DNA from 2 places in the Clostridium cylindrosporum DSM 605 genome. Region 1 is predicted to be linked to the other one. Evidence: riboswitches for the same ligand, from Rfam matches in the RefSeq annotation. Region 1 holds a riboswitch; the other holds the start of a gene.
The links. A riboswitch is a leader RNA that binds a small molecule or an ion and turns the genes downstream of it on or off. The one in region 1 is predicted to bind FMN.
Positions count from the first base shown of each region.

Region 2: linked by a shared signal. The riboswitch ahead of ribD (bifunctional diaminohydroxyphosphoribosylaminopyrimidine deaminase/5-amino-6-(5-phosphoribosylamino)uracil reductase RibD) and the one ahead of CLCY_RS00480 (ECF transporter S component) in region 1 are both predicted to bind FMN.

Region 1 is NZ_LFVU01000001.1:110,727-115,224, reverse strand. Features, by position in the region: gene CLCY_RS00490 (amidohydrolase) at 1-1,173, shown strand; gene CLCY_RS00485 (amidohydrolase) at 1,221-2,384, shown strand; FMN riboswitch at 2,415-2,531, shown strand; gene CLCY_RS00480 (ECF transporter S component) at 2,615-3,238, shown strand; gene CLCY_RS00475 (HD-GYP domain-containing protein) at 3,404-4,468, opposite strand.
Region 2 is NZ_LFVU01000028.1:250,649-255,146, reverse strand. Features, by position in the region: gene CLCY_RS12070 (protein-glutamate methylesterase/protein-glutamine glutaminase) at 1-281, shown strand, start outside; gene CLCY_RS12065 (chemotaxis protein CheA) at 271-2,235, shown strand; FMN riboswitch at 2,308-2,423, shown strand; gene ribD (bifunctional diaminohydroxyphosphoribosylaminopyrimidine deaminase/5-amino-6-(5-phosphoribosylamino)uracil reductase RibD) at 2,665-3,750, shown strand; gene CLCY_RS12055 (riboflavin synthase) at 3,766-4,422, shown strand; gene CLCY_RS12050 (bifunctional 3,4-dihydroxy-2-butanone-4-phosphate synthase/GTP cyclohydrolase II) at 4,440-4,498, shown strand, end outside.

The DNA of each region.
Region 1 (4,498 bases):
GTGAGTAAAGATAATACCCTTATTATAAGGGGCGGAAAAGTAATTACCATGGCAGGGAGTGTCTATGAAGCAGCTGATGTGTTTATTCAAGATGGAAAAATTATGGACATAGCAAGTAACATAGATTTGAAATGTAATGAAATAGATGCTAGTGGGAAAGTAGTATTGCCTGGATTTATAGAAGCCCATAGTCATATAGGAATAGAAGAGCCTAATAATGATAACCCAGGAAATCTAAATGAAACATCTTCTCCTATAACTCCTTATATAAATGGGATAGATGGTGTAAACTTTTATGATGAAAGCTTTAAAAGGGCACTTGAGGCAGGAATAACAACAGTTGCAACAGGACCTGGAAGTGGAAATGTAATCGGTGGAACATTTGGTATAATAAAAACCTTTGGTGAGGACCCATTTGACATGATATTTAGGTTAAAGTCATCTATGAAGGCAGCACTTGGAGAAAATCCTAAGAGAATACATTCATCAAAGGGTAGGGCTCCTGTTACTAAAATGGGAATAAGTCATATGCTACGTGACACATTAAATAAATCAATGGCATATAGAAATTTGAAAGTTGTTAAGCTAAGTAGAAGAGAATATTTTGAAGAAAATAGAATGTATGAGGAAATGCTTCCTGTTATAGAAGGGTCTATGCCACTATCTATTCATGTTCACAGAGCTGACGATATTGTAACAGCTCTTAGAATAGCAGATGAATATAATATTAAGATTCAACTTTTACATGCTACAGATGGAATAAAACTTAAAGATGAAATTAAAAAAAGAAATATATCAGCTATAGTTGGACCTATAATGAGCTTTTCAAAAAAAGTAGAGACCAGAGAAAAGAGTCCATTTATAGCAAGAGAGTTTATTGATAAAGGTATAATAACTGCTATTTCAACAGATCATCCTGTAACTCCAATAGAATATCTTCCTATATCCGCGGCACTTTGTGTTAGGGAAGGGATGGATTATATGAAGGCTCTTGAGGCTATAACAATAAGTCCAGCAAAAATTCTTGGTATAGATAGACAAGTTGGTTCTATAGAAGTAGGAAAAGATGCAGATATAACTATTATAAATGGAGACCCTCTAGATGTAATGAGTAAGGTTCACTATGTAATAGGAAAAGGAAAAATAGTATATGAATATAACTATTCCCGCTAAATTTAAAATAATATTTGCAGTAATATATAGAAAAAGGAGTAATTAAAGTGAAAAATAATAAACTTCTTATTAAAGGTGGGAGAATACTTACCGTAAGTAGTAAGATAATTGAAAAAGGTGATATCCTTATAAAAAATGGCAAAATAGCAGATATCGCTGAGGAAATAAATATAAGAGACGCAGATGAAACAATAGATGCAACTGGACTTACTATTACTCCAGGACTTATAGAGGCACATTGTCATATTGGTATATTTGAAGATAGTATAGGTGAAGGGGGGAATGATGGAAATGAATCTACAGATCCGTTAACTCCTCATCTAAGGGCAATAGATGCTATAAATCCAATGGATAGAGCATTTTTAGAGGCAATCTCTGGAGGAATTACAACTGTATCAACAGGACCAGGAAGTAGTAATATACTTGCAGGAAGCTTTACGATTATGAAAACCTATGGCCATAGAGTTGATAAGATGGTTTTAAAGGAAGTTAGTGCGATTAAGGCGGCATTTGGAGAAAATCCTAAAAGAAACCATGGATCAAATGGGTCATCTCCTAAAACAAGAATGGCAATAGCTGCTATGCTTCGTGAAATTCTTCAAAAAGCTAAAATATATCTTGAGAAAAAAGAACAAATAAAGAAAGGTGAATTTTTAGACTATGATATAAAATATGAAAGTCTTATTCCCCTTCTTAAAGGTGAAATACCATTAAAGGTACATGCCCATAGAGCAGATGATATATTTACAGCTATAAGAATTATTAGAGAGTTTAACCTTAAGGCTACACTTGATCATTGTACAGATGGGCACTTGATTGCAGATGATTTAAAGGAAGAGGGCTTTAGTACTATTGTAGGGCCTGCATTAACAGATAGGTCAAAGGCAGAGGTTAAGAATCTATCCTTTGAAACTGCTAAGGCCCTTTATGACAAGGGACTACTAGTTGCCATTATTACAGATCATCCAGAGGTTCCTGTTAATCGTTTAAATGTATGTGCAGCCCTATGTGTAAAGGAAGGGTTAAGTAATGAAGAGGCACTTAAGATGATAACTATAAATCCAGCTAAAATACTTGGAATAGACAAGAGGGTAGGGTCTATTGAAATCGGAAAGGATGCTGACATTGCTATATTTGATGGTGATCCCCTAGATGCTAGAAGTAGTGTTAAGTGGACTATAATAGATGGTAAAGTAGTTTACTCCGCTTGATAATTAATTTTATAAATAGTATAATATTATTATAATCTTCAGGGCAGGGTGTGATTCCCTACCGGCGGTAAAGCCCGCGAGCCTAATAAGGCATGATTCGGTTAGATTCCGAAGCCGACAGTAAAGTCTGGATGAAAGAAGATGGCATAGCTATTGATTATATGCTCCTGAGATTTCTCGGGAGCTTTTTTATGCTGTTTCAGCCCTGTAAATAGTTTAGGAGGGGTAACATGAAAATAGAAGAGCAAAAGACTTCAAGCTCAACTAGAGCAATGACAACAGAGAAACTTGTTAAGGTTTCAATTCTATCAGCAATGGCATTTATAATTATGATGATAGAAATTCAACTACCTATTTTTCCAGAGTTTTTAAAAATAGACCTTAGTGAAATTCCAGCATTAATTGGTGGTTTTGCAATGGGTCCAGTTGTAGGAATTATAATTGAATTAGTTAAAAATGTACTTCACTTACTTATTACTAAGACAGCGGGAATAGGTGAAATGGCTAACTTTATAGTAGGTGCTTCACTTGTATTTGTATCATCGTACATTTACAAGAAGAATAGAACTAAAAAAGGTGCTGTAATATCACTATTAATAGGTACTATAGTTATGAGTATAGTAGCATCACTATTTAACTATCTTGTGCTTATTCCATTATATGAAGTAGTTCTAAAGTTCCCAATAAGTGCAATAGTTGCAATGTCAGCTAAGGTAACAAGTGCAATTGTTAACTTAGAAACACTAGTACTTTTTAGCATACTTCCATTTAACCTTTTAAAGGGAGCTGTAGTTTCTATAGTTGTATTTTTAATATATAAAAAGGTTGAACCAATTATAAAACCAAAATATTAATAAGTAGAATTATTGAATCAGAGGGAGCTTCAACTCCCTCTGATTTTTAGCTATCTGATAAAATAAAAAAGTGGCTATCCTAAAGGTGAATTTAGGATAGCCTAAAATAATTTTGGGGTAATATGACTTTATAAGTCATTATGTTGTATATATTTAATATGACTGTTAAGTCAATATTTTAACTATTTTAAGGTTTGTTCTTCTAAGTAGACTAACTTTCATAGGGAGAATTTCTATCCCATTATCATTATGGGTAATTTTTAAATTTGGCCTATCAGGAAATCCTGGGTTTTGTGATAGGACTATCCCTTTACGGCCATTATTTAATTCAATCTTAGTACCAATAGGATATATAACAAAATGTTTTTGGAAGACCTCTACAATTTCAGGATCGAAATAACCTCCAGAACTTGCAAGTATAAATTCATAAACATCTATATGTGAGTATCCTGGATGAACTCTTGTTTTAGTAGTTAATGAACAGAAGATATCTGCTACAGCTATTATCCTTGAATAAAGAGGTATCTCTTTTCCACTTATTTTTTCAGGATATCCAAGCCCATCAAATCTTTCGTGGTGATAAAGTATAGCTTTTCTACATGTTTCACTTATATCTTTAATAGCCCTTGATGTTTCGTATCCATGAAGTGAATGCTCTTTAACTATATTTACATCACCTTCATTTAGGTTCCCGCCTTTTTCTAATATATCCTGAGGTAGTTTATACATACCTATATCATGCAAAAGTGCTGATGTAGCAAGTTCTCGTATTTCCTTGTCATTAAGACTCATTTTAGTACCTAAAAATACAGCAAGAGATGCAGTATTAAGAGCGTGAGTATAGTGACAGAAAAAAGGATTTGCACTGTAAAGTATATCTAAAGTGTTGTCTTCTATTTTTGATATTACAGAATAAATAATATTAGACACAGATTCATCTAATTTTTCTTTAGTTATTCCATTATTCTTTGCAGTTTCACAAAATATTGCACAGTAATTTTGGAGAATAGATTCTCTAGCTTCATGAACATTAGAAGGTTTTTTCGTCTCTATTACTGTACTATTTGGGTCCTCTATAAAAACTTCGTTAATTCCAAAGTCGTTTAGCTTTTCAATGTAATCCTTATTTAAAAGAGTGCCCTTAGATAAGATAATTAATCCATCATTTGTGGATATATCAAATGCCAAGACATCTTTATCTGTTAAATTACTTAATTTTTTAGATTTCATTGCTATGAACACCTCTCCATTAAATGGTGT
Region 2 (4,498 bases), on a different contig from region 1:
CCTCTGTTGATGTTCTATTTGATTCTGTTGCTGATAAAGTAGGGGAAAATGCTATAGGAGTCATACTGACAGGAATGGGAAGTGATGGTGCTCGAGGACTGCGTAATATAAGAGATAAGGGCGGATTCACAATAGGCCAAGATGAAAAAAGCTCTGTAGTATATGGTATGCCAATGGTTGCCTTTAATATAGGTGCAGTTGAAAGAGAGCTTCCCCTAGAAAGAATACCACAAACAATTATAGAGTATTTAGCAAGGGGTGTGGGTAAAGATGTCAAATGAAATAAATGAGGGTAGAGACTCACTTTTGGAAATCTTTATTTTTGAAACTTGTCAGTTAGTTGAGCAGCTTGAAAATCTATTTGTTTCTGTAGAGGATAATAATGAATTGAGTACAGAGGATATAAATGAAACTTTTAGAATTATGCATACTATAAAGGGAAGTTCAGCGATGATGGGGCTTAATAACATTTCAAAGCTGGCAAATAAGGTAGAAGATATCTTTTATTTTATAAGAGAAAATAAATCTATTAAGGTTAATTATTCTAATATTTATGATACTTTGATAAAGTCTGTAGATTTTATTAAAGGTGAAATGGATAAGATTCAAGCAGGTGAAAATACAGATGGTGATGAAAATGACCTTGTAAAGGAATTAGAAAAATGTTTAGAATCAATAAAAAAAGGTGAAAGCTCTACAGAATCAATAGAAATAAAAGATGAGAAAATGTATATGGTAAAGGTGTTTTTTGAAGAGGATTGCCATATGGAGAATATGAGGGCATTTAATCTTCTTAAGAAATTAGAGGAAGTGTCTAGAATTATTAGTTATAAACCTAGTGACATTACTGAAAATAACGAAAGTAGTGAAGTTATTATAAAAAATGGTTTTCAAGTATACTTTGATACGCTTCTTAAAAGTGAAGAGATAGGTAAATTAGTAGAAGAAGTACTATTTGTTAAATCCTATGAAATAAAAGAAGAAAAGGATATGTTAGACAATTCTAAATCAAAGGGTACTTCAAAAAAAGAAAATATAACAATTAAACCTAATCAAAAAAACAGTTTGGTAACTGTAAGTGTCTCAAAGCTTGATAAACTAATGGATTTTGTAGGGGAAATAGTTATTGCAGAATCCATGGTTATAAAGAATCCAGAATTAAAAAACCTTCAATTAGATGGCTTTTTTAAGGCAGCAAGGCAGTTAAGTAAGCTAACAAATGAACTTCAAGATATAGTTATGTCTATTAGAATGATACCAGTTGCTTCAATCTTTCAAAAAATGCATAGGATTGTAAAGGATATGTGCAAAAAGCTTAATAAAGACGTTGAGTTAATTATTATAGGGGAAGATACAGAAGTAGATAAAAATATAATTGATAATTTATCTGATCCATTAATGCACCTTATCAGAAATGCTATGGACCATGGAATAGAAACTGTAGATGTGAGAGAAGCAAAAGGAAAACCCCCAAAGGGAAAACTTGTTTTAGAGGCTAAAAATACCGGGGGAGATGTTATTATAACTATATCTGATGATGGGAAGGGTCTAAATAAGGATATCATCTTGGAAAAAGCAATTAGTAAAGGTTTAATTAAAAAAATAGATGAAAAATTAAGTGATAAGGAAATTTTTCAACTTATATTTATGCCAGGACTTTCAACAAAGGAAAAGGTTACAGAGTATTCAGGTAGAGGGGTAGGGCTTGACGTTGTTAAGAAAAATATAGGACAAGTAGGAGGAAGTATTTCGCTAGATAGTATGCTAGGCAAGGGTACAACACTTACAATAAGAATTCCACTTACTCTTGCGATAGTAGGTGGAATGCAGGTGAAGGTTGGTAAAGGTATCTATACAATTCCAACAACAAGTGTAAGAGAATCTTTTAGAGTTGAAGCTAAGGATATTATTTTAGATGGTCAAGGTAATGAAATGCTTATGTTAAGAGGAAACTGTTATCCTGTTATAAGATTACATCAACATTTTAATGAGGTAACAAAGATACAAGACTTATGTGATGGTATAGTTGTTATGGTTGAAAGTGATGATAGGGTTGTTTGCCTATTCGCAGATAGATTAATAGGAGAACAACAGGTAGTTGTTAAGGCACTTCCACCATATCTTATAGAATATGATATAAGAAGTAGTGGAGTTGGTGGATGTACTATACTTGGAGATGGTAGCATTAGCCTTATAATAGATGTTATGACTCTTATAAATAAATATTTATCTTAAAATTTAAAAAGTTACTAGCTAATTATATTGACACACATAGGTATAAGAAATATAATATAGTTATAAAATTTAATAAATCTTCAGGGCAGGGTTAAATTCCCTACCGGCGGTAAAGCCCGCGAGCCTTAATGGCATGATTCGGTTAGATTCCGAAGCCGACAGTAGAGTCTGGATGAAAGAAGATGGATATTTATATATGGTAGTCTATATTTACCTATGTAACTTTGTATATTATGCTCTGAAATATTTTATATTTCAGAGTTTTTTAATTTTAGATTACTAATAAACCTATAGAATATAATTATTTTAAACATAAATTTATTATAGTTGTACTTCTATAATTTATATGAATTATTGCCCTGAGTTAGTTTAGCTCAGGGCTTTTTGTTTAATAATAAAAGCATTACTAATTAATTCTGAGAGGTGCTTATGAATAAAAAATATATGAAAATAGCTATAGATTTAGCTAAGAAAGGGAAAGGTAAAGTTAATCCTAATCCATTGGTTGGTGCAGTTATTGTAAAAAATGAAAAGATAATTGCTGAAGGATACCATATGGTATATGGTGAGGCTCACGCTGAAGTTAATGCATTTAATAATGCAACCTGCGATGTAGAGGGAGCTACGATGTATGTTACTTTAGAGCCTTGTTCCCACTTTGGTAAGACTCCACCTTGCGCAGATAAAATTATAGAAAAAAAGATTAAAAGAGTTGTAATAGGCTCTCTTGATCCAAATCCTCTTGTAGCTGGAAATGGGATTAAAAAGCTTAAAGAAGCAGGAATAGAGGTCGAAGCAGGTGTTTTAGAGAGTGAATGTAATGAATTAAATGAAGTTTTTATGAAGTATATAGTTTCTAAAAAGCCTTTCGTGGTTATGAAATGCGCAATGTCACTTGATGGTAAGATAGCTACTTCATATGGAGAGTCAAAGTGGATAACAGGAGAAGCCTCAAGAGGAGATGTACACGAGACTCGAAATGAACTATCTGGAATAATGGTTGGAGTAAATACGGTTATAAAAGATAATCCTGAATTAACATGTAGAATTGAAAATGGTAGAAATCCAGTAAGAATAATTGTAGATAGCACCCTTAGAATTCCACTTGAATCAAAGGTTGTTACTGAAGTGTATAAAGCAAAAACAATTATTGCTACAACTAAGAAAGCCAGTGAAGATAAGATAAAGATCTTAGAAGATAAGGGAGTAACTATTTTAATAGTTAATTTGAAAAACGATAAAGTGGACCTAAACGATTTAATGATAAAACTTGGAGAACTAAAAATAGATAGCATTCTTTTAGAAGGTGGTGCAACGCTGAATTTCTCAGCTCTTGATGAAGGAATAGTAGATAAGGTACAAATGTACATTGCACCTAAGATAATAGGTGGGGAAATGTCAAAGACCCCAGTAGGTGGAAATGGCATAGAAGCTTTAAAGGATGCATATAAACTTCGAAATTTAACTACAAGAGTTTTAGGGGATGATATCTTAATTGAAGGTTATATAGAATAGGAGGCCGACCTAAAGGTGTTTACAGGAATAGTAGAAGAAATTGGATATATAGATGGAATTAAAAAGGGAGAAAAGTCATCTAAACTTTTAATTAGAGGTAGTAAGGTTTTAGAAAAAACAAACATAGGGGATAGTATTTGTACTAATGGAGTTTGTTTAACTGTAACAAATATAATGGGAAATAAGTTTGAAGCAGATGTTATGGCCGAAAGCCTAAGAAGAAGTAATTTAGGAGACTTGAAAATTGGCAGCAGAGTTAATTTAGAAAGAGCACTTAGTGCTGATGGTAGGTTTGGAGGACATATTGTTAGCGGACATATTGATGGTTGTGGAGAAATTAAATCCTTTTTAATTGAGGATAATGCAACCTGGGTAACGATTAAAGCATCAGAAAATATCTTAAGGTATATAGTAGAAAAAGGTTCTATTACTATAGATGGAGTAAGTTTAACAGTTGCATATGTTGACAGTGAAGTTTTTAAGGTGGCTATAATTCCTCATACCGGGGAAGAAACTATACTGCTTTCTAAAAAAACAGGAGAAACAGTAAATCTTGAATGTGATGTAGTTGGTAAATACGTAGAAAAACTTTTAGGATTAGGTTCAAAGGCTAATGAAAGTAAAAAAAGTGCTATTAATGAGAATTTCCTTAAAGAAAATGGATTCTTTTAATAGAAGGAGGAGCTTATATGTACAAATTTAACACTATAGAAGAAGCAATAAATGATATAAAAGAAGGAAAAATTAT